4 regions of the Streptomyces sp. BPTC-684 genome follow, and region 4 is predicted to be linked to each of the others. Evidence: riboswitches for the same ligand, from Rfam matches in the RefSeq annotation. Region 4 holds a riboswitch; each other region holds the start of a gene.

Region 1 (7,059 bases), 700 kb from region 4:
GATAGCTCGCGCGGGCGTCGAAGAGGGGGTTGAGCAGCTCCACGATCTCCGCGTTCAGCCCGGCCGCCGAGGTGTCGCTGCGGTGCATCTTGTAGCGGCGGTGCGGGTCGTTGGACTTCAGGTAGTCCGCCTCGATGGCCTCCCGCTCGACGCCCACCGCCAGCAGCGACACCGCGATCGACAGGCCCGCGCGGTCCTTGCCCGCCGCGCAGTGCATCAGGGCCGGGACGCTGTCCTCGGCGAGCGCGTGCAGCACCCGGCTGTGCTCGGCCGTGCGCTCGCGGATGATCGTCCGGTACGAGCGGGCCATCCGGTCGGCGCCCCGGCCGTCGGACAGGACCGACCGCAGCTGGTTGATGTCGCCGTCGCGGACCATCTTCCAGAACTCGGCCCCGTCGGCGGGGTCCGTCAGCGGTATGTTCACATTGCGCACCCCCGGCAGGTCCACGTCCGGGCCCTCCAGCCTCTGGTCCGCCGCGTTGCGGAAGTCGAAGATGGTGTGCAGCCCCAGGGTGGCGAGGAAGGCCGCGTCCTGCTCGGTCGCGTGTGCCAGGTGGCCGCTGCGGAAGAGCCGTCCGTGCCGCAGCCGGCGGCCGTCCACGGTCGGCAGTCCGCCCACATCACGGAAGTTGCGCACCCCGGAGAGCTCGGGTTCGGTCGAAGGGATCTGCGGAGTCTGCTGCGTCACGTTGGCTCCTGATGTGGTTCGAAAAAAAGATCACGCCGCCTCGATCCGACGATACGACATGGGTTCCCGGGGCAATCATCTCGACGGCCGGACCGGAAGGCGACCCCCGCGCACCCGTTGCCCTCACGGGTGCGGCACCCCGATGCTGATGGTGGTGTTCGTGCCTGTGCGTACCTGTGCGGAACTGGGGGTCGGGGATGATCGAGACCGCGGACGGCGGACGGGTGTGGCTGCTCTCCGGCCGCACCAGTGGTTATGCGCTGCACCTCACGGACCACGGGGAACTCCTGCACCTGCACTGGGGCCCGCGGCTGGCCCTCGCCGACGCCGAGGCACTGGCAGCCCAGCCCCTCCCGCCCCACTGGCCCTTCGAGTCACCACTGGATGGTCAAGAGGAGTACGTGGTGGAGGGCGGGCCCCGTTTCGCGCGCCCCACGCTCTCCGTGCGCACCCCACAGACGCGCGGCACCGAGTGGACCTTCGCAGGCTCCGCGGTCGACGGCGACGAGCTGCGGCTGCGCTTCACCGACGCCGTGCACCGCCTTGGGCTCACCCTGCACTACCGGATGCGCGACGACGCCGACGTCGTCGAGCGCTGGGCGACTGTCGCCCACGAGGGCGCGGCCGGGGACCCGGACCTGGAGCTGCTGCGGGCCGACGCCGCCGTGTGGACGCTGCCGCTGCGCGACGGCTGGCGGCTCGGCCAGCTGCACGGCCGCTGGGCGGCCGAGTCCCGGCTCGTACGGGCCGAGCTCACGCCCGGCGACAAGGTGCTCGGCAGCCGCCGCGGCCACACCGGCCACCAGCACCTGCCCTGGGTCGCCCTGGACGCCGAGGGCGCCGCCACCGAGGAGGGCGGCGAGGTGTACGGGTGCGCGCTCGGCTGGTCCGGGTCCTGGCGCATCGCCGTACAGCACCTGCCGGACGGCCGGGTGCAGATCAGCGGCGGCGCCGGGTACGACGACTCCGGGTTGCTGTCGCTGGCGCCCGGCGCGTCGTACACCACTCCGGTCTTCGCCGGGCTGTGGAGCCCGGACGGCTTCGGCGGGGCCAGCAGGGAGTGGCACGCCTGGCAGCTGGCCCGGGTGATCCCGGGCGCCGAGCGGGTGCGGCCGGTGCTCTTCAACTCCTGGGAGGCCACCGGGTTCGCCATCTCCGAGCCGCAGCAGCGGGCGCTCGCGCACCGGGCGGCCGCGATGGGCGTCGAACTGTTCGTCATCGACGACGGCTGGTTCGGGGAGCGCACCCACGACGCGGCCGGGCTCGGCGACTGGACGCCCAACGCCGACCGCTTCCCCGGCGGCCTCAAGCCGCTCGCGGACGAGGTGCACGCGCTGGGCATGCGGTTCGGGATCTGGGTCGAGCCGGAGATGGTCAACCCCGACAGCGCGCTCTACCGGGCGCACCCGGAGTGGGCGCAGCACCAGAGCGGACGCCGGCGCACCGAGTTCCGCAACCAGCTGGTGCTCAACCTCGCCCGCCCGGACGTCCAGGAGTACCTCTGGGAGCAGTTGGACGGGCTCCTTTCGAGCGCGCCCGTCGACTATGTGAAGTGGGACTTCAACCGCTGCTTCACCGACGCGGGCTGGCCCGGCGAGGAGTATCCGCAGAAGCTCTGGATCGAGCATGTCCAGGCGCTGTACGGCCTGTTGGACCGGCTGCGGGCCGCGCACCCCTCGGTCGACTTCGAGTCCTGCTCGGGCGGCGGCGGCCGGATCGACCTCGGCATCCTCTCCCGTACGGACCAGGTATGGACCTCCGACAACACCGACCCGCTGGACCGGCTCGCCATCCAGGACGGCTTCAGCCAGCTGCACCCGGCCCGGGTGATGGCCGCCTGGGTCACCGACAGCCCCAACACCCAGCTCAACGGCCGCCGCAGCAGCCTGCGCTTCCGCTTCGTGAGCGCGATGGCCGGGGTGCTCGGCATCGGCGGGGACCTCACCCGGTGGAGCGAGGCCGAACTGGCCGAGGCGCGCGGGTGGGTGGAGCTGTACAAGGCGATCCGGCCGGTGGTGCAGCTCGGGGCCCAGTACCGGCTGCGGCCGCCGCGCGGCGGGCTCAGCGCCGTCCAATACGTGCGCGGCGACGACATCGTGGTCCTCGCCCACCTCCAGGCCCAGCACTACGGGGAGCGGCCCCAGGCCGTGCGGTTGCGCGGCCTGGACCCGGCGGCGGCCTATCGGTGCCTGGACACCGGGGCCGTACACAGGGGAGCGGTATTGCTGCACCGGGGTCTGGACACCGGGCTGCGGGGCGATCTTGATGCGGCGGTGTTCCGTTTCCGGCGGCTGGGCGCGCACCCGGCATAAGGAATTCGCGCTCTTGGTGAGGGAAGGAGCCCTATCGGGATGCACTGACCGAAACTGGACAGAGTGGGGCGATAAGTGGCGTGAAGGGGTGAATGGGTTGGAGCTTTCGCCCGGATTGGGCGATTTGATGATGCCTGTCCATCTCTCCGACGGGAAAAGGAAGTTGCCCGTGAGCAGCGTCATATCCGTGACGTTCCGTGGTGGCGGCCCCGAATGAATTCCCCCGTGCGGCGGGGCGTGTTGGGAATTCCGGTCGACGCAGGGTGACCGCAATTCCCGGCTGAATTCCCGGCCGGGAATGCCGAAGGCGAATGGGCACTTGTCGTGGCCCGCCGGGCTCGCTTACGGTCACCGCAATCCGGGTGGACCGCCGAATCCTGCCACCGCTCGGAATCCGCACCCATCCACGTGTGGCAGGAGCGGGGGACCCAGGTAAGCGCCGTCCGGAGTTCCGGCACGGCTCGGGGTGAAGCCGGAGCACCGCACGCGGTGCCCGGCCGGGCAGCTCCAGCCCGAACCCGACAGCTCACCTCGCAGGCGCCGGAGAGGAATCCGCCATGCCCGCGAAGGGTAAGCACCGCCGTCCCAAGTCCAGCCCGATATCCCGGGGCATGGTCGCCGCCGGTACGGGCGGCGCCGCGCTCGCCATCCCGCTGCTGGGCGCCACCGGCGCGCACGCCGCGGTGAAGACCGCCGCCCCCGCCGCCGCCCCGCAGCAGGCCGCCCGCACCTTCGCCGCCGCTCCGGCCGCCGCCCCGCAGGCCGCGCCCACCACGTACAAGGTCAAGAGCGGCGACTGTCTGTCGCAGATCGCCGAGGACCACCGGCTCGGCGGCTGGCAGCGGCTCTACAAGGACAACCGTGAGGTCGTCGGCTCCGACCCGTCGCTGATCCGCCCGGGCATGAAGCTCGTCCTCGGCGCGAAGGCCACGGGCGGCGCCACCTCGCACGGCTCCGCCAAGACGAGCGGCTCGCACGACTCCGGTACGAAGGCGTCGGCCACCCGCACGTCGAAGTCGTCCCGGGCCGCCTCCGCCCCCGAGGCGTCCACCGCCGACACCGCCCCGTCCACCACCGCGAACCAGGGCTCCGCCTCCGGCTTCAGTGCACCGCTCGACAGCGTGAGCATTGGCACCCCGTACCGCATGGCCGGATCCATGTGGTCCAGCGGCTACCACACGGGCGTCGACTTCGCGGCCGAGACCGGCACCACGGTGAAGGCCGTCGGCGCGGGCACGGTCGTCTCGGCCGGCTGGGGCGGCGCATATGGGAACCAGGTGGTCATCCGGCACGCCGACGGCATGTACTCCCAGTACGCCCACCTCTCGCAGCTCTCCGTCTCGGCCGGGCAGACCGTGGCCGAGGGCCAGCAGCTGGGGCTCTCCGGCGCCACCGGCAACGTCACCGGGCCGCACCTGCACTTCGAGATCCGCACCACGCCCGACTACGGCTCGGACGTCGACCCGCTCGCCTATCTCCGTCGGCAGGGCGCGAGCCTCTGACGGGCGTTGCCACGTCCGTAATTGGCGTGTATTCCCGCTGCGGGGATCTGACCGGGTGGTCTATATCACCCACCGTCAACCCCTCCTTACGGTCGCGTAGGTCACACCCGTAAGGGAAAGATATGGTCTCGTGGCAGACGATTCGAGATCATTCAACAGCGGTACGTTCGGGTCGTACACGGCGATCGGCGACAGCTTCACGGAAGGCGTCGGCGACCCCGGCCCGGACGGGGCGTTCGTCGGCTGGGCGGACCGGTTCGCCGTGCTACTGGCAGACCAGCGACCGGAGGGGGCCTTTCGCTACGCCAATCTCGCTGTCCGCGGCAGGCTCCTCGACCAGATCGTCGAGGAGCAGGTGCCGCGGGCCAAGGAGCTCGCGCCCGACCTGGTGAGCTTCTGCGCGGGCGGCAACGACATCATCCGGCCGGGCAGCGACCCGGACGACGTGGCCGAGCGCTTCGAGCGCGCCGTGGCCGACCTGAAGAGCGCGATCCCGACGGTCATGGTGACCACCGGGTTCGACACGCGCGGGGTGCCGGTCTTCAAGCATCTGCGGGGCAAGGTCGCCACGTACACCGCGCACGTGCGCTCCATCGCGGACCGCTACGGGTGCCCGGTGCTCGACCTGTGGTCGCTCAAGTCCGTGCAGGACAGGCGGGCGTGGGACGAGGACCGGCTGCACCTGTCGCCGGAGGGGCACACCCGGGTCGCGCTGCGCGCCGCCCAGGTGCTGGGGCTGCCGATCCCGGCCGACCCGGACCAGTCGTGGCCCCCGCTGCCGCCGCGCGGCACCCTGGAGGTGCGGCGCGACGACATCCACTGGGCGCGCGAGCACCTGGTGCCGTGGATCGGACGACGGCTGCGCGGCGAGAGCTCGGGCGACCACGTGGAGCCGAAGAGGCCTGACCTGCTGCCGCTCTGACGGTCCATCAGGTTCTGCTCCATCTCCTGACGGACCGTCGCACGGGTGGCTCGCCGCACGTACGGCCTAGCCGTGCAGCAGCTTGCGTTCCGTCTCCGGGTCGAGGCCGACCCGGGGGCGGTCCGGCCGCTGCGGCGGCTCGCCGCCGATCGACTGGAGCCAGGCCCAGGTGTCGGCGACCGTCTCCTCGACGGGACGGCAGCGCAGCCCCGAGAGCACGGCCTTCCACACGTTCGAGCCGTGCATCGTGCCGTGCAGCTCGCCCGGCGGGATCCACACGGGCAGGTGGTTCCACGGCTCGACCCCGGCGGCCAGGATCGGCTCCGGGTCCGTCCAGCGCAGCTCGGCGCCGCCGCCGGTGACCCGGGCGCACGCCTCAAGGAGCTCGCCCATGGTGGTGTGGTCCGGCGGGGAGACCAGGTTGTACGGGCCGCAGAGCCCGAAGTCGGCCGCGCTGACGATCCACTCCGCCAGGTCCCGGGCGTCGATGAACTGGACCGGCAGATCGCGCGGCCCCGGCGCGAGCACCTCGCCGCCGCGCGCCATGCGCCCCAGCCACCACGGCAGCCGCCCGATGTTCTCCCACGGGCCGAGGATCAGCCCCGCGCGCACCAGGAGCGAGCGGTCCGGGCCGAACTCCTGGACGGCGGCCAGCTCGCCGCCGCGCTTGGCCTGCGCGTAGGCCACCTCGTCCCCGTCGTCGGGGGAGCCGTCGACCGGCGTCGCGCCCTCGTCGGCCCCGGCCGGGACCGGGTGCTCGTACACGGACCGGCTCGACACGTACACGTACCGGGCGACGCGTCCCTGCGCGAGCAGCCGCGCGGCGTCGCGCACCGCCGAGGGCGCCCCCGACCAGGTGTCCACGACCACGTCCCACCGCCCGTCGGCGAGCGCCGCCAGACCGCCCTCGGCGGTCCGGTCGCCGATCAGCGCCCGCACGCCCGCGGGCGGCTCGTGGCGGCCCCGGTGGAAGACCGTCACCTCGTGCCCGCGCGCCACCGCGGCCTCGGCCACGGCGCGGCCGACGAATTCCGTACCACCCAGTATCAGCAGCTTCATGGCCGCAACTCTGCCTGCCGGAACGGGTTATGAGAACCGTTGCATGCTGAGGGCGAAATCGCGGAGGACGTCCACGTGCGGCGCGGGAGCGTCAGGGGCGGTAGAGCTGGCCGGGCTTCGGGGCGGCGGGGGAGAGCAGCTGGGGCACGGTCACGAAGGTGAAGCCGCGCGCCTTCAGGGCGTCGATGATCCCGGGCACGGCGGGCACGGTCCCGTCGTAGATGTCGTGCAGCAGGATGATGCCGTCGCGGTCGGCCTGGTCGAGGATGCGCTCGGTGATCAGGGCCGAGTCGTTGGTGGAGTAGTCCTTGGCGGTCGCGCTCCACAGGATCTGCGAGAGCCCCAGCTCCTTGCTGACCTTGGTGACTTCCTTGTTGGTACGGCCCTGCGGCGGCCGCATCAGGACCGGCTTGCGGCCGGTCAGCGCGGCCACCGCCTCCTGGGTGCGGTTGAGTTCGGCGCGTATCTCGGCGGGCTTCAGCTTGTCCAGGCGCTCGTGCGACCAGGTGTGGTTGGCGACCTCGTGGCCCTCGGCGGCGATGCGGCGCACGGTGTCGGGGTACTTCTCGACGTGGT
Region 2 (7,059 bases), 3.0 Mb from region 4:
GTCGCGGTTCTCGGCGTCGCGGGAGGCGGAGGTGGCGACGAAGCGCAGGCGCTCGGCGCCGAACTCCTTGATGACCGCCGCGTACTCGCGGCAGGCCGCGAAGGTGCGCTCCAGGGCCTCGGGGGCGAGGCGCCCCGTGCGGTCCACGCCCTGACCCAGGCGCACGATCGTCATCCGGCGGTCCAGGTCGACCAGTTCGCCCGTCTCGGGGTCGCAGTCGGCGACCAGGAGGCGGATCGAGTTCGTACCGCAGTCGATGGCGGCGACCCGGGTCACTTGGCGTCCTCCCCCTCTACGCAAGGGGTGACGCAGGGGCCCTTCGCCCACCACTCGGGCAGCATCGCGATCGCCTCGTCGCCCAGCGGGTTCACCCCGGGGCCTGCCGCCAGCGAGTGGCCGACCAGCACGTGCAGGCACTTCACGCGGTCCGGCATGCCGCCCGCGCTCGGGAAGCCCTCCAGGACCTCGATGGCGTCGCGGCGGGCGATGTAGTCCTCGTGCGCGGCGCGGTAGGCCGCGGCCAGCTCGGGGTCCGTCGCCAGACGCTCCGTCATCTCCTTCATGACCCCGTTGGCCTCCAGCGTGCCGATCGCCGACGCCGCCCGCGGGCAGCTCAGGTAGTACGTCGTCGGGAACGGCGTGCCGTCGGGCAGCCGGGGGGCCGTCTCGACCACGTCCGGGTTGCCGCACGGGCAGCGGTGCGCGATCGCGCGCAGTCCGCGCGGCGGACGGCCCAGCTGCTCCTGGAAGGCGGCGATGTCCGCGGCGGTCGGCTCGGTGCGGGGCGTCTGGGGCGGGGGCGTTTCCATCGCGGTGTCTGTCTCAGTCTCTGTCTGTCTGGATCTGTCTCTGGCGGTGACGTCGTCAGTTGCCGGGGCGGTCGGTCTTGTCCACGCCGTCCCAGAGGTTCTGGTGCCAGGGGCGGCCGGTGGCGGCCTTGCCGTCGCGGTGGCCCTTGCCGGCCGACGGGTCGGTCACGGTGTAGCCGGTCTCGCCCGGAAACTGCATGTGCAGGTGCTCACGGGCCAGCCGCTTGACGTACGCGTCGTCCTGGAGCCGCGCCTTCTCGTCGCGCAGCCGCTCGACCTGCGTAGCCGCGTCGTGCTCCTTGCGGCGCTGCTCGGCGATGTCGCCGCGCTGCGACACGTACTGGCGCATCGGGTACGCGAGGGCCACCACCAGCGAGCACATCACCAGGGCGAGCAGGGCGGCCCGCCCGGTGAGCCGGGAGCGGCGGGCCTGGCGCTTGGTCTGGGAGCGGTAGACCCGGGCCGCGGTCTGCTCGCCGAGCACCTTGAGCCGGGCGGCGGTGGAGAACCGGTCCCGGTTGCCCTTGGCCATTCGCCCCGCTCCCCTCACGTACGTACAACGTCCCCGGACACGGTACGGGACCGGGGCCGGGGACGTATGTACGACAGGGCGGTCTGCCCATGTCAGGACTGCTCAGCTGGTCAGCTGGCCTGGGATCAGCCCTTGAAGCGCGGGAACGCGCTGCGGCCCGCGTACACCGCCGCGTCGTCGAGGATCTCCTCGATGCGCAGCAGCTGGTTGTACTTGGCGACGCGGTCCGAGCGGGCCGGGGCGCCGGTCTTGATCTGGCCGCAGTTCACCGCGACGGCGAGGTCGGCGATGGTGACGTCCTCGGTCTCGCCGGAGCGGTGGGACATCATGCACTTGAAGCCGTTGCGCTGGGCCATCTCGACGGCGTCCAGGGTCTCGGTCAGCGAACCGATCTGGTTGACCTTGACGAGCAGGGCGTTGGCGGAGCCCTCCTCGATGCCGCGGGCCAGGCGCTCCGGGTTGGTGACGAAGAGGTCGTCGCCGACGATCTGGACCTTGCTGCCCAGCTTGTCGGTGATGACCTTCCAGCCGGCCCAGTCGTCCTCGTACAGCGGGTCCTCGATGGAGACCAGCGGGTACGCGGAGACGAGCTCCTCGTAGTACTCGGTCATCTCGGCGGCCGAGCGGGACTGGCCCTCGAACTCGTACTTGCCGTCCTTGTAGAACTCGGACGCGGCGACGTCGAGCGCGAGCGCGATGTCCTTGCCCGGGGCGTAGCCGGCCTCCTTGATGGCCTCAAGGATGAGGTCGAGGGCGGCGCGGTTGGACTCCAGGTTCGGGGCGAAGCCGCCCTCGTCGCCCAGGCCGGTGGACAGGCCCTTGCGCTTCAGGACGGCCTTGAGGGTGTGGTAGACCTCGGCACCCCAGCGCAGCGCCTCGGAGAAGGACTCCGCGCCGATCGGGGCGATCATGAACTCCTGGATGTCGACGTTGGAGTCGGCGTGCGACCCACCGTTGAGGATGTTCATCATCGGAACGGGCAGCAGGTGCGCGTTCGGGCCGCCCAGGTAGCGGAACAGCGGCAGGTCGCTGGCCTCGGAGGCGGCGTGGGCGACGGCGAGCGAGACGCCGAGGATGGCGTTGGCGCCGAGCGAGCCCTTGTTGTCCGTGGCGTCCAGGTCGAACATCGCCTGGTCGATCAGGCGCTGCTCGGTGGCGTCGTAGCCGACGAGCTCCGGGCCGATCTGCTCGATCACGGCGAGGACGGCCTTCTCGACGCCCTTGCCCTGGTAACGGCTGGGGTCGCCGTCGCGGAGCTCAATGGCCTCGAAGGCACCGGTGGAGGCACCCGAGGGGACGGCGGCACGGCCGGTGCTGCCGTCGTCGAGGCCGACCTCGACCTCGACCGTGGGGTTGCCTCGGGAGTCCAGGATTTCCCGGGCTACGACGACGTCGATGGACGGCACGAGCATCTCCTTCTGGGATGTGACGCGAATACGCCGGGCCGCGTGGTCCGGCACCCCTGAGCCTAACCGCCTCCGGGGCATCGGCCAGCCGACCGACCGGCTCGTGGGACGAAACGGGGGGCAAAATGTTCCCGAACAAAACAATCCCCCGTGCCGGGGGCGGGACGGGACGGGTTCAGCTTTCAGCTGAGTGGATCACCTGCGGCCCGGTGGGGGCTGGTCGCGCAGTTCCCCGCGCCCCTGATGCATAAGGGGCGCGGGGAACTGCGCGCTCAGCCAGCCACGGTCCGCAGACGAAAACCGGGCCGAAAAAGGTCGCGCCTAGCTCAGGTGGAGCTGCTGGTCCACGTAGATCAGGTTCGCGTCCTTCACCACGTCCTTGTTCAGCTCGAACAGCTTCTGCCAGCCGCCCTTCACGCCGTGCGCCGCCGCGATGGAGCCGAGCGTGTCGCCGGCCTTCACCTTGTACTCGCCGGTGCCGGTCTTGACCGGGGCCGGGCGGGACTCGCCGCGCGAGGCCGGCGCGGACTCGCGCTTCGGGGCCGGGGCGGCCTTGGGGGCGGCCTTGGGCGCGGCCTTCTTCGGGGTCGTGGAGGAGCCGGACGTGTCCACGTTCGGGGACGCGCCACCGGCCGTCAGGTTGCCCGCACCGGCGCAGGACCAGGCACCCGGCCCCTGCATCGCGAGCAGCTTCTCGGCGGTGGCGATCTGCTGGCCCTTGGTGGCCAGGTCGGCACGGGAGGCGTACTGCGTGCCGCCCGCCGCGGCCCAGGAGGACTGCGAGAACTGCAGGCCGCCGTAGTAGCCGTTGCCGGTGTTGATGGACCAGTTGCCGCCGGACTCGCACTGGGCGACCGCGTCCCAGGTGGAGACCGAGGCGGCGGAGGCGGAGCCCGCGGCCATCAGCGGGGCGGCGACGGCCGCACCGGTGACACCGGCGAGCGTGGCGACGCGGACGGCCTTGGACGGGCGACGGTGCTTGCCCTTGCCGGAAAGCAGCATGGAGTTCTCCTCACCGACGCCTGCGAGGTGAGCTGTCGGGTTCGGGCGAGTGAGTGGCCCGGCCGCGCCCCGAAAGGCGCGTCTTCACCCCAAGCCGGTCCCGCAAGCCGTCTCGTACGTCTCGCCGCATTGGCGTACGTCCCTCAACGGCCGGGCCCGGCGCTTACCTTGGGTCCCCCGCTCCTGCCTACGGCGCATCGAGCGTCGACTGTTCCCCGCGACCGGCGGCAGGATTCGGCGTTCCCGGTCGAAGGGGCCCGTGGTGACGAGCGCTCCGACCGTAAACACACCAACCCCTGATGTTCAAAGGGGCACATCGGGGAGAAATCGCCCCCGACGCCCCTTCCACAACACCCGTTTCCGCAGGTCGGGGGCTTATCGCCCGTACCGGACCGACGGGACGCGCCAGTTGACGGAAAGAGACCCATGTCTCACTTACGCAGAAGTGGACATAGGCCCCTGAACTACCCCTTGGCCGGGGCCGGGTTGTCCGTCTTTGTCGGGTTCTTTGTCGGGTCCAGATCAAGGCTCTGGCCGGGCAGGATGAGGTTCGGATCGGTGCCGATCGTCTTCTCGTTCGCCTTGTAGAGCGCGGACCAGCCGCCCTCGACCTTGTGCGAGCGCGAGATGTCCCACAGGTTGTCGCCGGGGCGGACGGTGTAGTCGCCGCCCTCGGTGAGCGCGTCACCCGCCTCACGTGAGTCGGCGTCACCTCGCGAGGCGTGCCGCCCCGATTCATGGGAGTTGTCCGTATTGCCCGGCTCGGTGGTCGCGGGGGTGCCGCTCTCGGCCGGGTCGGGCGTGCCGCGGTGCTTGCCGCCGGAGGCGGCGTCCGGGGAGCCGGTGGCCGGGCTGGAGGGCGTCGTGGACCCGGGCTTGCCGCTCGCGCCCGTGGACGGCGCGGACGGCGTCGTGGACGGCTTGGGAGCGGTGGAGGCCGAGCCGGACGGCTTCGCGGGCGCCGGAGCCGTCTTGGCGGGCGCGGACGGAGTCGCGGCGTCCGGGGTCGCCGCCCCCTCCTCCGAGGGGACGTACGGCGAGGGCGTGGCGCCCGGGTCGACGGACGGCGCACCGGCGCCCGAGGTGAGCCCGGAGACCGCCGAGCAGCTTGTGAAGGCCTTGGGGCCCTTCGCCGCGAGCACCTTCTCGCCGACGGCTATCTGCTGCGCGCGGCTGGCCAGGTCGGGCCGCTCGGCGTACGCCGTACCGCCGTAGGCCTGCCAGGTCTCCTGCGAGAGCTGGAGCCCGCCGTACAGGCCGTTGCCGAAGTCGGCGCTCCACGCGCCGCCGCTCTCGCACTCCGCGACGCGGTCCCACGTGGTCGCGGAGGCGGCGTTCGCACCGCTCGCCGCGAAGAGCGGAAGGGCGAGGGCCGAGCCGGTCACCCCCGCCGCGACGACGAGTGCGGGAGCCTGGCGGGGTCGGCGGTGCCGTCCGTTCCCGGAGCGCATGCTGTGGCCTTCCGTGTGACTACGTCTGTGACTGACGAGCCGGACGTTGAGCCCGGTTCCCGAGTCGAGGGGTGAACGTAGCCGTACTCGAACGCTTGTCACAAGTCGATGCACCCGCGATAACGCCAAAGTCACAGTTATGACGGATCGTCAGTTCTGGTGGGGTGTGAACTCGACCGGAAGCGTGCGCAGTCCGCGCATGATGAGCCCGCCGCGCCAGCGCAAATCGGCAGGATCCGCCCCGAGCCGCAGGTCAGGAAGGCGGCGCAACAGGGTGGCCAGCGCGGTCTTCGCCTCCAGGCGGGCGAGCGGTGCGCCCAGGCAGTAATGGATGCCGTGGCCGTAGCCGAGGTGCTGGTTGTCACGGCGGCCGAGGTCGAGCGCGTCGGGGTCGCGGAACCGCTCGGGGTCGCGGTCGGCGGAGGCGAGGACGACGAGCACCGGGTCGCCGGCGGCGATGTCCTGACCCCCGATCGTCAGCGGCCGGGTGGCGAACCGCCAGGTCGCGAGCTCCACGGGCCCGTCGTAGCGCAGCAGTTCCTCGACGCCGGTGTCCAGCAGGTCCAACTCCCCGGCCGCGAGCGAGGCCTGGAGCCGCTCGCGCTGGTCCGGGTTGCGCAGCAGCGCGTACACGCCGTTGCCGATGAGGTTCACGGTCGTCTCGAAACCGGCGAACAGGAGGATGAAGGCCATCGCGGCGGCCTCGTTCTCGGTGAGGTGCTCGCCGTGGTCGCTGGCGCGGATGAGGCCCGAGATGAGGTCGTCGCCGGGGTTCTCCCTCTTCCGGTGGATGAGTTCGAGCAGGTACCCGCGCATCTTCTTGACCGAGCGGGCCACGCCGCCGCGCGGGCCGCCGCCGTGCCGGATCATCATCCCGGCCCAGTCGCGGAAGTCGTCCTGGTCCTCGCGCGGCACGCCGAGCAGGTCGCAGATGGCGTAGATGGGCAGCGGGAAGGCGAACTCGTGGATGAGGTCGGCCGTCCCCTCCGCCGCGAACCGGTCGATGAGCTCGTCGGTCAACTCCTGTACCCGGGGCGCGAATTCGGCGACCGTACGGGGAGTGAACGCCTTCGACACCAGCCGCCGCAGCCGGGTGTGGTCCGGCGGGTCGATGTTGAGCAGATGCGTCATCAGATCGGCCTTGCGCTCGCCCGGAATGCCGGTCTTGCCCTTGGCGTGCGCGGGCTCGTCGTGGTGCGCGGGGTTCTTGGAGAGCCGCTGGTCGGCGAGCGCCTGCTTGGCGTCCGCGTACCGCGTCACGAGCCAAGCCTCGACCCCGCTGGGCAACTTGGTCCAGTGCACGGGCGAATGCTCCCGCAGCCACCCGTAGACGGGGTACGGGTCGGTGGCGAACTCCCAGGTGAACATCTCGGGGGTGGACGGGTTCCCGGGCGCGGGGTCCTGGCCGGGCGGGGTCGAGGGGCTCACCGCCGTCAGGCCCCTTCCGCCGTGCGGATCGCGTCCCGGTACGCGCGGGCCGCCGCGCGCAGCGCCGCCTCCGGGTCCGTGCCGTCGGCCTCCGCCGCGGCCGCGAGGGCGAGCAGGCGGTAGCCGATGCCCTCGCCGGACGGCAGGGGGACGTCCAGGGAGGCGATACGGGCGCGGGAGGCGAGCTTGGCCGCCAGGGCCAGGGCGGGCTGGCCGAGCGGGATGCCCTCGGTCACCGAGTCGCGCTGCTTCTCGGCCGCCTTCTGCCGCAGCCAGTGCTCCTTGACCTCCTCCGGCGTCTCGGCGCGCTCGTCGCCGAAGACGTGCGGGTGGCGGTGGATCAGCTTCTCGACGATCGTCCCGGCGACGTCGTCCACCGAGAACGGCTCTTCCGGGTCCTCTTCGGCGATCCGGGCGTGGAAGACCACCTG
Region 3 (7,059 bases), 1.9 Mb from region 4:
TCGGATTCGGGGCGGCGGCGCTGGCGGTACCGGGCAGCCGCCGGCGCCGGATCGGTCTGCCGGTGCTGGGCCTGCTGTCCGCGATGGGGATGCACGCGCTGTGGAACGGCTCGTCGTCGTTCGGGACGTACGGCTTCTACCTCGTCTACGCCGCGTTCATGGTCCCCGTCTTCGGCCTGCTCACCTGGCTGGCGATCTGGAGCCGCCAGCGGGAGCTGCGCACGGTCGCGGCCGAGCTGCCCGCGTACGCGGCGGCGGGCTGGCTGGGCCCGGCCGAACCACTCGCGCTCTCCTCGATGCGGGCCCGCTCGATGGCCCGCGACTTCGCCTACCGCACCTACGGGGGCAAGCGGGCGGCGCGGACGGTCGCGGAGTACGAGGCGTTCGCGACGGCCCTGGCGTTCCTGCGCCGCCGGGCCCGCCGCGCCCAGGCGGGCCCGGACTTCACGGCCCGCGAGCAGGAGCTGCTGCACCACCTGTGGGAGCGCCGTGCGGTGGCCGGACCCGCGCTGCTCTACGCGGCGGGCGCGGCGGGCCGCCTCTGGATCCCGCCCCAGCCGTACCCCTACGGGCACCGGCCGCCGTACGGACACCAGGCCCCGTACGGACACGACCGGTCCTCCTCCCCGTACAACCCCTATCTGCGCTGAGGCGGCCGACGCCTACGCCGACGCGGTCTTCAGCTCGCTCAGCTCCGCGTCCGTGAGCTCCAGGTCGGCGACCGCGAGGAGCGCGGGCAGCTGCTCGACCGTACGGGCCGAGGCGATCGGGGCGACCACGGTCGGCTGGGCGGCCAGCCAGGCCAGCGCGACGCTCGCGGGCTCGGCGTCGTGCGCCTGCGCGACGCGGTCGAGCGCGGCCAGCACCTTCGCGCCCCGGTCGGTCTCCAGGTGCTTGGCGGCGCTCCCGGCCCGCGCGCTCTCGACGTCCTGGCCCGGGCGGTACTTGCCGGTGAGGAACCCGGAGGCGAGCGCGAAGTAGGGGACGGCGGCCAGGCCCGAGCGGCCGGCGGTGTCCTGGAGGGCGCCCTCGTAGGTGCCGCGCGAGACCAGGTTGTAGTGCGGCTGGAGGGCGACGTACTTGGCCAGGCCCTCGCGGTCGGAGAAGTCCAGCGAGTCCTGGAGCCGCTCCGGGGAGATGTTGGAGGCGGCGACGGCACGTACCTTGCCCTCCCGCACCAGCTGGTCGAGGGCGGTGACGATCTCCTCGACCGGGACGGACTCGTCGTCGAAGTGCGTGTAGTACAGGTCGATGTAGTCCGTGCCGAGCCGGCGCAGCGACGCCTCGGCGGCGGCCTTGATGGTGGGAGCCGCGAGCCCCTTGAACTCCGGGTGCCCGCCGACCTTCGTGGCGACGACGACGTCCGCGCGGTTGCCGCGCGCGGCCAGCCACTTGCCGATGATCTCCTCGGACTCGCCGCCCTTGTTGCCGGGGATCCACGACGAGTACGTGTCGGCGGTGTCCACGAAGTTGCCGCCCGCGGCGGAGTACGCGTCGAGCACCGCGAACGACGCGGCCTCGTCGGCGGTCCAGCCGAAGACGTTGCCGCCGAGGGCGAGCGGGAAGACGGAGAGGTCGGAGGAGCCTAGGGGGCGCAGAGAGGTCATGGGGAGTGAACGGGCGGGCGGGGCACGGCTATTCCGCGCCCCCGCCCGAGGAGCCCCTGCCCGAGGCGCCCCCGCCCCACACGCGCACGTCCTACGGGTTCAGGCCCTTCGACTGCAGCCACGCCATCGGGTCGATGCCCGTGCCGCCCGGGGTGTGCACCTCCAGGTGCAGGTGCGGGCCCGTCACGTTGCCGGTGGCGCCGACGCGGCCGATCGTCTCGCCGGTCGTCACCTTCTGGCCCGCGCTGACCGCGATCGAGGACTGGTGGCAGTACCAGAGCTCCGAGCCGTCCTCCAGCTCGATGACCGTGCGGTAGCCGTACGAACCGGACCAGCCCGCCGACTTGACCGTGCCGCCGTGGATCGCCTTGAGCGGGGTGCCGGTGGGGGCGGCGAAGTCGAGTCCGGTGTGGTGGCCGGAGGACCACATCGAGCCGGCCTCGCCGAACGTCGAGGTGATCGTGTACGAGGCGACCGGGAGCGAGAAGCTCTTGGCGAGCTCGGCGAGCCGCTCCTCCTCCGCCTTCTTGGCGGCGGCCTCCTCGGCGGCCTTCTTCTCGGCCGCCGCCTTCTGCTCGGCGGCGCTCTGCGCGGCCTTCGCCTCGGACGCCGCCTTCACGGCCGCGGCCTTCTCGGCGGTCGCCTTCGCCTCGGCCTCGGCGTCGTTCTGCTGCTGCTCGGCCTGCTGGAGGATGCGGGCGCGCAGGGCCTCGCCGGCGCCGGTGGCGCCCTGCTCCGCGTCGGCCCGGGAGACGCCCGCCATGGTGAGGGGGGCGCTCGCGACGGCCTTGTCGGCCTGGGCGGCCGGGGAGGTGTCGGGCTTCTCGTCGTCGCCCGCGATGTCGGATATCAGCGTGCCCACGCCCGGCAGGGACTTGACGTCGGGCAGGTTGTCCGCGACCGAGTCGGGCAGGGATATGGAGACCGGCGGCTTGCTCTGCGCGCTGGCCATGCCGCCCGCGCCGACGGCCGCGATGACGCCGACGCCGAGGACGGTGGAGCTGCGGGCGAGCCCGCCGCGCTGCTTGACGACCCGGTGCCGGCCGCGGGTGGCGACCGATTCCTCGGTGGGGTTCCACTCCTCCCACACCTCGGTGTCACTGGGCGCGGTCCCGTACAGGGAGACGGGGGAAACCGGCGGGGTGCCGAGGGCAGGCTCGTTGGACGCCACGGAGGCGCACTCCTTTCCTTCCTTCTCGCCTACCGGGTTAGCTGACGGGTTCGGAGCAGGAAGGTCTCCTACGGGCACCTCTTCGAAGGTGCAAAGGTGCCCGATTCACCCCAAGTTGGTGGTTCCCCGGTTCCCTTTCGGGATTCGGCGCGTGCGCACGGTGCCGCCTCTGCGACGGCTGGGACGACCGCGCTGCGTTATCGAACGTTAATAGACAGGGGGACCGGATTCCAAGCGGTTCCCCCTGATCGTCGGGGGCAAGAGTTGACGGTGTGTCAATTGTTATGCACAGGGATGCCGTTCGACTACGTACGGTCACGGCACCACCGGCATCGTCCGCCGCCGCTCCGGCTGCCGCACCCCGGGCCGCCCCACCGCGAGCAGCGCCATGTCGTCGCTGGCGCCCCCGCCCGTATGTCTGCGCACGTCGTCGACCAACGCGTCCAGGACCCGGTCGGGGCCCGGGAAGATCCGGCCGCGCAGCCGCTCGTGCGGGTCGTAGAAGACTCCCGGCGGCTCCACCGAGCGCGCCTCGGAGAGGCCGTCGGTGTAGAAGAGCAGCGTCGCCCCGGCCGGGAAGGGGTACGCCTCCGCCCGGTCCGGCCACACCCCCAGCTCCGCCATCCCCAGCGGCAGCGCAGGGTCGGACGGGGTGAGCGCGTCCAGGGCCCCGTCGGCGTGGAGCAGCAGCGGCTCGGGGTGACCCCGGTTCACCAGTCGTACGGGCCCGGCGCCGCGCGGGATCTCGGCGAGCACGGCCGTGGTGAACCCCTCGACGGCGTCCAGGCCGTCGCGCCGGGTGCCCTCCCGGGTCAGCGCGCGCTCCAGGCGCCCGGCCACGGCCTCCAGGGTCGCCTCCTGCTCGGCCGCCTCCCGGAACGCCCCGATGACCACGGCCACCGCCTCCACCGCCTCAAGCCCCTTGCCGCGCACGTCCCCGACGACCAGGCGCACCCCGTACGGCGTGTCCTGGACGGCGAAGAGGTCCCCGCCGATGAACGCGTCGGCCTGGGCCGCCTCGTACCGCGCGGCCACCTGGAGGCCCCCGATGCGCTCGGCGGGCGTCGGCAGCACGGCGCGCTGGGCGGTCTCCGCGATGACCCGGGCCGAGGCGAGCCGCTCACCGCTGCGCCGCAGCATGCGGTTGATGAAGAGGGCGAGCGCGCCGACGGTGGTGACGGTGAACAGCTCGCTGACCGCCTCGCCGGTGCTGGGGATGTCGTGCAGATACTCCGTGACCAGCACCGCCCCGACCGCCGACGCACCCGCGACGGCGGTGCCGACCGGTCCGAAGAAGGGGGCCGCGATCAGGGGCGCGGCCGCGAAGAGGGCGGCGGCGGTCAGATCGGGCGGCGTCGCCACGTCGAGGACGACCCCGACGACCAGGAGCAGCGCGGGCAGCACGCGCACCAGGGCGAGGCGCCGGGAGCCGTCCCGGCCGCCGCCGTCCGATCGCTGCCGCACCCGTGGCCTCCAGCCCGTCCGCAGGGCAGCGGCGTTCCGCGCCCCACCCAGGGTGCCGGGCCTCTCCGCCAGCGGCGACCTCACCTCGGCCAACCGGGTGCGGCCTCAGTGGCGCTCCGCGCCCGTCGCGATCAGCCGCGCCCGGCACCTGCGGGGCCCGGCCCGGCCCCGTACACAGGTCCCCCGGGCATGGCGTCGGGCCGCCGGGGCGCCGTGGACGGAGGGGACGCCGCCCTTCGTGTACGAGGGGGCGGTCACCCAGGGCGCGGCCGGCGACAGGGGCAGCGACAGCGGCAGGGACAGACACATCAGCAGCGCGCACAGGGCGACGAACAGCGGCACGGCGGGCACCTTCCGCCGCCTCGCCGCTCGCAGCAGCCCCGCCATGTGGTCACGCATAGCATCCGTGAGACTACTTGACGTACATCTCTCGGCCGGTGAGGTGCCGCTGGGCGCTTCACGACCCGCACGCCGGAACTTGACGTCGCGCGAAGGCCGACCGCAGGCTCGTGGCCCATGCACGAACTTCGCTCGACCGCCGCCCTGCCGTCCGACCCGCCGCTCCTGTGGGCCGCCCAGGGCCTGACCGGGCCCTCCCGCGCCTGGGCGAGCGAGGACGGCCGCGCCTTCGCCGTCGCCGCCCCCGATCTGTCCCGCCACGACCGGCTGGCCGTCTCGGGGCCCGTCGGGTCGCTGGCCCCGCTGGTCGCCTCGGTGCTCGCCGAGACCGGCCCGTCCTACCGCCCGCTCGGCGACGAGACGACCGTGCGGGCGCTGGTGGAGGCACTGCCGGAGCTGCGCACGGTGGCCGCGTTCGGCTGGATGGGCCGTACCCGCCCCCTGTCGCCCACCGAGGCGGGCGCGGCGGACGAGGGCAAGGCGTGCTGGCTGGCGGACGACGACGCCGAGGAGATCACCGCGCTGCTCGCCGAGGCCTTCCCCGGCTCGTACGCGCTGCCGGGCGCGCCGGGCGTCGAGCGGTGGGCGGGCACCCGGGACGACGCGGGCCGCCTCACCGCCGTCGCCGCGCTCGCCTGGTCGTCCCCCGAGGTCGGGCTGCTCGCGGGGGTCGCCGTGCACCCGTCGGCGCGGGGCCGGGGCCTGGCCCGTACGGTCGTCGCCAAGGTGCTCGCCGAGGCGCTGGCCGCGCACGGGACGGCGGGCCTGATGGTGGACGGCGCCAATGACGCGGCGATACGCCTGTACGAGGACCTGGGCTTCGCGTACCGGCGCTTCCTGGCGGCGGAACTGGCGGTATAGCCGGGGCGGCCCGGGAATGCCTGAGGCCCGGCACATTCTCATGTGCCGGGCCTCAGGGCTTCAGTAGCGGGGACAGGATTTGAACCTGCGACCTCTGGGTTATGAGCCCAGCGAGCTACCGAGCTGCTCCACCCCGCGTCGGTAAACACAACTGTACGGCATGCGGGGCGGTGCTCCGTACCGCTTTACGAGGAGCCCGTGCGCGGGGCCTCCGCCCCCGCCGACCAGTGGCCCCGCGAGGCGGCCAGCACGAACCCCGGCCCGAAACCGATGATCAGGCCCGACTGCCGGTCGCCGGGGGCCTGCGCGAAGGTGCGGGCCAGCACGTCGAGGACGGCGGAGCCGCCCAGGTTCCCGTTGGCGGCCAGGCTCGCCCAGGCGTGCCGCAGATCGCCGTGGTCGCGGTCGCCGTCCAGGCCGAACCCGGCGGCCGCGTCCTCCAGGATCCGGGGCCCGCCGGGGTGGACGACCGCGAACTCCAGGGCCCGGCCGCTGCCGCCGAGCCATTTGCGCACCGCCGGGAGGCTGTCGCTGAGCGCGGTGGTCGCGGCGGCCGTGGAGTCGAAGTGCAGCCCGGCGGCCGTGAGGCGGCCCCGGTAGCGGTCGATGCTGTCGGGCAGGACGTACTCGAAGGTGTCCTCGATGACGAAGCTGGGCCCGCTCCAGGCCGGGGTGTCCGAGACGACCACCGCGCCCGAGCCGTCCCCGAAGAGCACTTTGTAGATCATCGACTCCCGGCTGGTGTCGGTGTGGTTGTACGTGGCGGTCGACAGGCACTCGGAGACGACGACCAGGACGTGGGAGCCCGGGTGCGCGGCGATGTCCTCGTGCGCCCGGACCAGGCTGTGGGCGCCGCCCGCGCAGCCGACGGTCGACAGGTGGACGCGCCGTACGTCCGGCCGCAGGCCCAGTTCCCGGACGAGGGCGACGTCGAGGGAGGGCACGGTCCAGGAGGTGGTGTGGCTGGTGATGACGCAGTCGATGTCGTCGGGGGCGAGGCCGGCGTGGGCCAGGGCCCGGCGCCCGGAGCGGACCGCGAGCCGCAACGCGTCTTCGTACGCCGCCCTGTTGCGCTCCTCGACGGTGGCATTTCCGGCCACGGTCGGGGCGTCGAGAGGGCGGGTGAAACGGCGGGTACGGACGGTGGTGGCCCGGGCTATCCGCAGGTGTGCCTCCAGCCGCGGGCGATCGGGGTTGGCACGTCGGATGTCCGCGCAGATCTCATCCGTGGCGATGAGGTGGTCCGGCAGCACTATGGCGGGGAGGGCTATGTGAGCGGGCACGAGTGGGCTCCCTCGGGTGGCCAACGAGCGAAACCTCAACCTACTTGAGACGGCTGGAATTCGTTCCTGGGAATTCGAACAGAGCTCAGCCGGAGGGAGTCGTTCCACGCGTTGCCCCACCCCTGGGGCACGCCGGTCGTGCGCTCAGCTCGTCAACGGCGCACGCAGCACCGGGTGACGGCTCACCAGGGACGCCCCCGGGGTGTAGAGGAGCAGCATCACCCGGGCCCCGGGCGAGGTGACGGGCTCGGCCACGCAGGTCGTAACCCACCCC
Region 4 (7,059 bases):
CGCAGCTCCGCCGCGCCGACGATCCGGTCGCCGTCCTTGAGGGTGATGACCTCCAGCTCGTCCTTGTTGGCCGGATAGTCGGGCACCACGCGCTTGACCACGCCCTGCTCGGTGCCGATCGCCAGCCCCGGCGACGACTCGTCCAGGGTCGTCAGACAGACCAGTGTCTCGTCGGCCTCCAGCGACAGGAACTCCGAGACCGGGGCGCCGCCCGAGAGGTTGGGCGCCGCCGCCGTGTCCGGCAGCTGCGGCAGGTCGATCACGGCGAGCCGCAGCAGCCGCCCGGCCGAGGTGACCGCGCCGACGTCGCCGCGCTGGGTGGCGGGCACCGCGGACACGATCACATCGTGCTTGGTGCGCCGCTCGGCCTCCGCGAGCGGTTCCGCGTTCGCCGTACGCGCCAGCAGGCCCGTCGAGGAGAGCAGCACCCGGCACGGGTCGTCCGCGACCTCCAGGGGCACGGCCGCGACCGGCGCGCCCGCCGACTCCAGCAGGACCGTCCGCCGCTCGGTGCCGAACTTCTTGGCCACCGCGGCCAGTTCGGTCGAGACCAGCTTGCGCAGCTCGGTGTCGGACTCCAGGATGCCGGTCAGCTCGTCGATCTCACCGGTGAGCCGGTCGCGCTCGCTCTCCAGCTCGATGCGGTCGAACTTGGTGAGCCGGCGCAGCGGGGTGTCCAGAATGTACTGCGTCTGGATCTCGCTGAGCGAGAAGTGCTCGATCAGGCGCTGCTTGGCCTGCGCCGAGTTGTCACTCGACCGGATGAGACGGATGACCTCGTCGATGTCGAGGAGCGCGACGAGGAGGCCCTCCACCAGGTGCAGCCGGTCGCGGCGCTTGGTGCGGCGGAACTCGCTGCGGCGGCGCACGACCTCGAAGCGGTGGTCGAGGTAGACCTCCAGGAGCTCCTTGAGGCCCATGGTGAGCGGCTGGCCGTCCACAAGGGCCACGTTGTTGATGCCGAAGGACTCCTCCATCGGCGTCAGCTTGTAGAGCTGCTCCAGGACGGCCTCGGGCACGAAGCCGTTCTTGACCTCGATGACCAGGCGCAGACCGTGCGAGCGGTCGGTGAGGTCCTTGACGTCGGCGATGCCCTGGAGCTTCTTCGAGCCGACCAGGTCCTTGATCTTGGAGATCACCTTCTCCGGGCCCACCGTGAACGGCAGTTCCGTGACGACCAGGCCCTTGCGGCGGGCCGTCACGTTCTCCACCGACACCTTGGCGCGGATCTTGAAGGTGCCGCGGCCCGACTCGTACGCGTCCTTGATGCCGGACAGGCCGACGATCCGGCCGCCGGTCGGCAGGTCGGGGCCGGGGACGAAGCGCATCAGCGCTTCCAGGTCCGCGTTCGGATACCGGATCAGGTGGCGGGCGGCGGCGATGACCTCGCCCAGGTTGTGCGGCGGCATGTTCGTGGCCATGCCGACCGCGATCCCCGTCGCGCCGTTGACCAGCAGGTTCGGGAACGCGGCGGGCAGGGCCACCGGCTCCTGCTCCTGGCCGTCGTAGTTCGGGGAGAAGTCGACGGTGTCCTCGTCGATCGACTCCGTCATGAGCGAGGTGGCGTCGGCCATCCTGCACTCGGTGTAGCGCATCGCGGCCGGCGGGTCGTCGTTGCCGAGCGAGCCGAAGTTGCCGTGGCCGTCGACCAGCGGCAGGCGCATGGAGAAGGGCTGAGCCATCCGCACCAGCGCGTCGTAGATCGACGCGTCGCCGTGCGGGTGGAGCTTGCCCATGACCTCGCCGACCACGCGCGCGCACTTCACGTAGCCGCGCTCGGGGCGCAGGCCCATCTCGTTCATCTGGTAGACGATGCGGCGGTGGACCGGCTTCATGCCGTCGCGGGCGTCCGGCAGGGCCCGCGAGTAGATCACCGAGTAGGCGTACTCGAGAAAGGAGCCCTGCATTTCGTCCACGACGTCGATGTCGAGGATCTTCTCCTCGAAATCGTCCGGCGGCGGGGTCTTCGTGCTGCGGCGGGCCATCGCGGCTGTGGCTCCTTCACCAACGAGTTCTTCTTAGCGACCACCAACAAGGTCTGCTGCTGACGCCGACCATTGTGGACCGTCCCACTGACAACGCCGACCGCGACCCGGGAACTTCGCCAGGTGTCGGTGCGCTTGCATACAGTGGCAGGACTTCTTCACCGCGATCGAAGGGACGTACATGCCCATGGGTCACACGGCCACCGCCCAGGCCGGCTCCGGCGGCCTGACAGCGACCGAGCACCGGCTGGCCAACGGCCTGCGCGTGGTGCTCTCCGAGGACCACCTGACCCCGGTCGCCGCGGTCTGCCTCTGGTACGACGTGGGTTCCCGCCACGAGGTCAAGGGCCGCACGGGCCTGGCTCACCTCTTCGAGCACCTGATGTTCCAGGGCTCGCACCAGGTCCACGGAAACGGTCACTTCGAGCTGGTGCAGGGCGCGGGCGGCTCGCTCAACGGCACCACCAGCTTCGAGCGCACCAACTACTTCGAGACCATGCCCACGCACCAGCTGGAGCTGGCGCTGTGGCTGGAAGCCGACCGCATGGGCTCCCTGCTCTCCGCCCTGGACGACGAGTCCATGGAGAACCAGCGCGACGTCGTCAAGAACGAGCGCCGCCAGCGGTACGACAACGTGCCGTACGGCACGGCGTTCGAGAAGCTCACCGCCCTTGCCTACCCCGAGGGCCACCCGTACCACCACACGCCGATCGGCTCCATGGCCGACCTGGACGCGGCGACGCTGGAGGACGCCCGGAACTTCTTCCGTACGTACTACGCGCCGAACAACGCGGTCCTCTCGGTCGTCGGCGACATCGACCCGGAGCGCACCCTCGCCTGGATCGAGAAGTACTTCGGCTCCATCCCGACCCACGACGGCAAGCAGCCGCCGCGCGACGGCGCGCTGCCCGGCGTCATCGGCGAGCAGCTGCGCGAGGTCGTCCACGAGGACGTCCCCGCGCGCGCCCTGATGGCCGCCTACCGGCTGCCGCACGACGGCACGCGCGAGTGCGACGCCGCCGACCTGGCGCTCACCGTCCTCGGCGGCGGCGAGTCCTCCCGCCTGCACAACCGCCTGGTGCGCCACGACCAGAGCGCCGTGGCGGCCGGGTTCGGCCTGCTGCGGCTGGCCGGCGCGCCCTCGCTCGGCTGGCTGGACGTGAAGACGTCCGGCGGCGTCGAGGTCCCCGACATCGAGTCGGCCGTCGACGACGAGCTGGCCCGGTTCGCCGAAGAGGGCCCCACGGCCGAGGAGATGGAGCGCGCCCAGGCCCAGCTGGAGCGCGAGTGGCTGGACCGGCTCGGCACGGTCGCGGGCCGCGCCGACGAACTGTGCCGGTACGCGGTGCTGTTCGGCGACCCCCAGCTCGCCCTGACCGCCGTCGACCGGGTGCTCGACATCACCGCCGAGGAGGTGCGGGACGTGGCCCGGGCCACCCTGCGCCCGGACAACAGGGCGGTGCTGGTGTACGAGCCGACGACCGCCGAAGCAGATGACGCGGCCGACGCCGACGCCAAGGGAGCAGAGCAGTGAGCGAGACCGGCGTGACCATGCAGTTCCACCCCCAGCCGGCCGCCGGCACCGCGCGTCCCTGGGCGTTCCCCGCCCCCGGCCGCGCCACCCTGCCCAACGGGCTCACCGTGCTGCGCTGCGACCGCCCCGGCCAGCAGGTCGTGGCCGTCGAGATCTTCCTCGCCGCCCCGCTGGACGCCGAGCCGGCGGGCCTGGACGGCGTCGCCACGATCATGGCGCGCGCGTTCTCCGAGGGCACCGACAAGCGCTCCGCCGAGGAGTTCGCCGCCGACCTGGAGCGCTGCGGCGCCACCCTGGACGCGCACGCGGACCACCCCGGCGTGCGGGTCTCCCTCGAAGTGCCGGTCTCCCGGCTGCCCAAGGCGCTCGGCCTGCTCGCGGAGGCGCTGCGCGCCCCCGCGTTCGCCGACGCGGAGGTCGACCGGCTGGTCCGCAACCGCCTGGACGAGATCCCGCACGAGCTGGCCAACCCGGCCCGCCGCGCCGCCCAGCAGCTCTCCAGGGAGCTCTTCCCGGCCACCGCGCGCATGTCGCGCCCGCGCCAGGGCACCGAGGAGACCGTCACGCGGATCGACGCGTCGGCGGTGCGGGCCTTCTACGAGGCGTACGTACGCCCGGCGGCGGCCACCGCGGTGGTCGTGGGCGACCTGGGCGCCACCGACCTGGACGCGGTCCTGGCGGACACCCTGGGCGCCTGGACCGGCACCCCGGCCGTGGAGCGCCCGATGCCCCCGGTCACCGCCGACGACACCGGCCGCGTGGTCATCGTCGACCGGCCCGGCGCCGTCCAGACGCAGCTGCTGATCGGCCGGATCGGCCCGGACCGCCACGACCGGGTCTGGCCCGCCCAGGTCCTCGGGACGTACTGCCTGGGCGGCACGCTCACCTCCCGCCTGGACCGCGTCCTGCGCGAGGAGAAGGGCTACACGTACGGAGTGCGGGCGTACGGACAGGTGCTGCGCTCCGGCGCGGAGGGCACCGGCGCTGCCATGCTCGCCATCAGCGGCTCGGTCGACACGCCCAACACCGGCCCGGCCCTCGACGACCTGTGGACGGTGCTGCGCAAGCTCGCCGCCGAGGGTCTCGACGACGCCGAGCGGGAGACCGCCGTGCAGAACCTGGTGGGCGTGGCCCCGCTCAAGTACGAGACGGCGGCCGCCGTCGCCGGGACGCTGGCCGACCAGGTCGAGCAGCACCTCCCGGACGACTTCCAGGCGCAGTTGTACGCGCGGCTGGCCGACACGGGCACCGTGGAGGCCACCGCGGCGGTCGTCAGCGCCTTCCCGGTGGACCGTCTGGTGACCGTCCTGGTCGGTGACGCGGCGCAGATCGAGGAGCCGGTCAAGGCGCTCGGCATCGGTGAAGTCACCGTCGTCGCGGGCTGATTGAGCCACCCGCCGGGGCTGTCCCGCAGGCGGGCGGACGAGGTGGGTGAGGACCCCGGTGGCCGAGTGGCCGTCGGGGTCCTCCCTTATGTCCGGTTTATTGGGGAGGTTGCCTGTCTGTCATGTGGCGTGCGCTACAAAAAGACGTGTCTGTTTGGTGATTGAAAGATCGGCCGTCTAGCGTCGGTCGGGCTGTCCGTCACCACCCGTCGCAGCCGCGGCACCGGACAGCGATCGCCGAGTCCCCAACTGGCGCGAGCCAGGGGAGCCGGGGACCCACTCAGTCCCTGGGGTGAATCGGACGCCTCCGCCCGCGGAGGGGCCCGTAGGAGACCTTCCAGCTCCGAACCCGTCAGCTAACCCGGTAGGCGAGATGGAAGGAAAGGACACCGCCTCTCCATGGCGTTCACCCGTGCCACCGGGAAACACCGTCGTCCGAGCGCCGTGTCGCGCAAGAGCGCGAACATAGCGGGCATCGCCACCCTCGCCACCGCCGGCGTCGTGGGCACCCTCGCCTCCCCGGCCCTGGCCGCCGAGAACGCGGCGCCCGCCGCGGCCTCCGTCGAGGACACCGGCATCACCCAGGCCATCGTGATCGGCGACTCCCTCGCCGACCGCATCGACGCCCAGGCCGCCGCCCAGAAGCACGCCGCCGACAAGGCCCGCGCCGCCGCCGAGGCGAAGCGCAAGGCCGAGGCGAGGGCCAAGGAGGAGCGCGAGGCCAAGGAGCGCGCCGCCCGCGAGGCCGAGCGCAAGCGCCTCAACTCCTTCGTCGCCCCGATCGACGGCGGTTACGTCTCCACCGGCTACAAGACCGGCGGCTCGATCTGGTCCTCCGGCAGCCACACCGGCATCGACTTCCATGCGGGCGAGGGCACCTCGGTGCACGCCGTCGGCCTGGGCACCGTCGTCGAGGCGGGCTGGGGCGGCGCGTACGGCAACAACATCGTGATCCGGATGAACGACGGCACGTACACGCAGTACGGCCACCTGTCGTCCATCGGCGTCTTCGTCGGCCAGCGCGTCGAGCCGGGCCAGCAGATCGGCCTCTCCGGCAACACCGGCAACACCACCGGCCCGCACCTCCACTTCGAGGCCCGCACGGCGCCGACGTACGGCTCGGACATCGACCCGATCGCGTATCTGCGCTCGCACGGCGTCAACGTCTGACGGCCGTCCCCGCACGTTCCACCGGAGCCCCCGGCGCACCCGCGCCGGGGGCTCCGGCGTCCGGGCCGGATGCGGAGAGCCGTCCGTGGCCAAAAGATATGCATTGCATACGGCATGTCACCGGGAATTAACAGCCGCTGGAATAGAGTCGCCGAACAGGCGTCGATCGACCGCGTTTCGCGGGGATTAAGGCGGAGGTTCGGTCATGCGCATTCCGGCGCAATCGGTATGCACGGCAATCCGCGACGACATCGTCGCGGGGCTCTTCGCGCGCGGCAGCCGGCTCACCGAGGAAGTGCTCGCCCGGCGGTACGGGGTCTCGCGCGTCCCGGTCCGCGAGGCGCTGCGCACGCTGGAGTCCGAGGGGTTCGTCACCACGCGCCGGCACGCCGGGGCCTGTGTCGCCGAGCCGACCGAGCAGGAGGCCGCCGACCTGCTCGAACTGCGCGCGATGCTGGAGCCGCTGGCCGCCTCGCGGGCCGCCGCCCGGCGCACCGAGGCCCATCTCAAGGTGCTGCGCGGCCTGGTCAGGCTGGGTCAGGACCGCATCCGGCGGGCCCAGGGCGAGGATCTGCGCTCGCTGGGCGTCTGGTTCCACGAGACGCTCGCCCAGGCCTCCGGCAGCCCCGGCCTCATCGCGCTGCTCACCCAGCTGCGGCACAAGATCGCCTGGATGTACGTGGTGGAGCAGCCCGCGCTGCCCGCCGAGTGCTGGGCGGAGCACGGGGCGCTCGTGGACGCGGTGGCACGCGGCGACGCGGAGCGGGCCAGGTCGCTGGCGGCCCACCACGCCGAGCGTGCGTTTTCCGCCTATCGCCTGCGGCGCCCGGTGGACGTGAGGACTTCGCAACATGCCGTAAACGCCGCGAGCGCCCGCGCTTAACGGGGTCGCCGTATACAAAGGGAGTGCTGGGGCGGGGTTCTTTTGCGCTGCCCGGAATCGCCGCGGGAATTGGCGGCGCGAGCACGAGGCTCGCGCAGTCGT

The links. Region 4 has a riboswitch for cyclic di-AMP ahead of QIY60_RS03405 (M23 family metallopeptidase). Riboswitches for the same ligand answer to the same signal wherever they lie in the genome.
Positions count from the first base shown of each region.
Region 1: another riboswitch for cyclic di-AMP. It lies ahead of QIY60_RS00375 (M23 family metallopeptidase); the one in region 4 lies ahead of QIY60_RS03405 (M23 family metallopeptidase).
Region 2: another riboswitch for cyclic di-AMP. It lies ahead of QIY60_RS16620 (transglycosylase family protein); the one in region 4 lies ahead of QIY60_RS03405 (M23 family metallopeptidase).
Region 3: another riboswitch for cyclic di-AMP. It lies ahead of QIY60_RS11870 (M23 family metallopeptidase); the one in region 4 lies ahead of QIY60_RS03405 (M23 family metallopeptidase).

Region 1 covers NZ_CP124863.1:76,561-83,619, reverse strand. Annotated here, with positions in the region: gene QIY60_RS00385 (tyrosine-protein phosphatase) at 1-688, opposite strand, end outside; gene QIY60_RS00380 (alpha-galactosidase) at 886-3,000, shown strand; cyclic di-AMP (ydaO/yuaA leader) riboswitch at 3,388-3,553, shown strand; gene QIY60_RS00375 (M23 family metallopeptidase) at 3,558-4,502, shown strand; gene QIY60_RS00370 (SGNH/GDSL hydrolase family protein) at 4,633-5,424, shown strand; gene QIY60_RS00365 (NAD-dependent epimerase/dehydratase family protein) at 5,491-6,483, opposite strand; gene QIY60_RS00360 (polysaccharide deacetylase family protein) at 6,575-7,059, opposite strand, start outside.
Region 2 covers NZ_CP124863.1:3,739,260-3,746,318, reverse strand. Annotated here, with positions in the region: gene QIY60_RS16640 (Ppx/GppA phosphatase family protein) at 1-276, opposite strand, end outside; gene QIY60_RS16635 (DUF501 domain-containing protein) at 273-809, opposite strand; gene QIY60_RS16630 (septum formation initiator family protein) at 865-1,341, opposite strand; gene eno (phosphopyruvate hydratase) at 1,467-2,753, opposite strand; gene QIY60_RS16620 (transglycosylase family protein) at 3,069-3,749, opposite strand; cyclic di-AMP (ydaO/yuaA leader) riboswitch at 3,752-3,954, opposite strand; gene QIY60_RS16615 (transglycosylase family protein) at 4,214-5,200, opposite strand; gene QIY60_RS16610 (cytochrome P450) at 5,351-6,568, opposite strand; gene QIY60_RS16605 (nucleoside triphosphate pyrophosphohydrolase) at 6,634-7,059, opposite strand, start outside.
Region 3 covers NZ_CP124863.1:2,668,480-2,675,538, forward strand. Annotated here, with positions in the region: gene QIY60_RS11860 (PrsW family intramembrane metalloprotease) at 1-650, shown strand, start outside; gene QIY60_RS11865 (aldo/keto reductase) at 663-1,607, opposite strand; gene QIY60_RS11870 (M23 family metallopeptidase) at 1,699-2,727, opposite strand; cyclic di-AMP (ydaO/yuaA leader) riboswitch at 2,790-2,938, opposite strand; gene QIY60_RS11875 (PP2C family protein-serine/threonine phosphatase) at 3,094-4,242, opposite strand; gene QIY60_RS11880 (hypothetical protein) at 4,348-4,641, opposite strand; gene QIY60_RS11885 (GNAT family N-acetyltransferase) at 4,759-5,502, shown strand; tRNA gene QIY60_RS11890 (tRNA-Met) at 5,567-5,640, opposite strand; gene QIY60_RS11895 (PhlD) at 5,688-6,785, opposite strand; gene QIY60_RS11900 (helix-turn-helix domain-containing protein) at 6,930-7,059, opposite strand, start outside.
Region 4 covers NZ_CP124863.1:777,397-784,455, reverse strand. Annotated here, with positions in the region: gene QIY60_RS03420 (DNA topoisomerase IV subunit A) at 1-1,985, opposite strand, end outside; gene QIY60_RS03415 (pitrilysin family protein) at 2,167-3,519, shown strand; gene QIY60_RS03410 (pitrilysin family protein) at 3,516-4,904, shown strand; cyclic di-AMP (ydaO/yuaA leader) riboswitch at 5,130-5,290, shown strand; gene QIY60_RS03405 (M23 family metallopeptidase) at 5,304-6,074, shown strand; gene QIY60_RS03400 (GntR family transcriptional regulator) at 6,280-6,957, shown strand.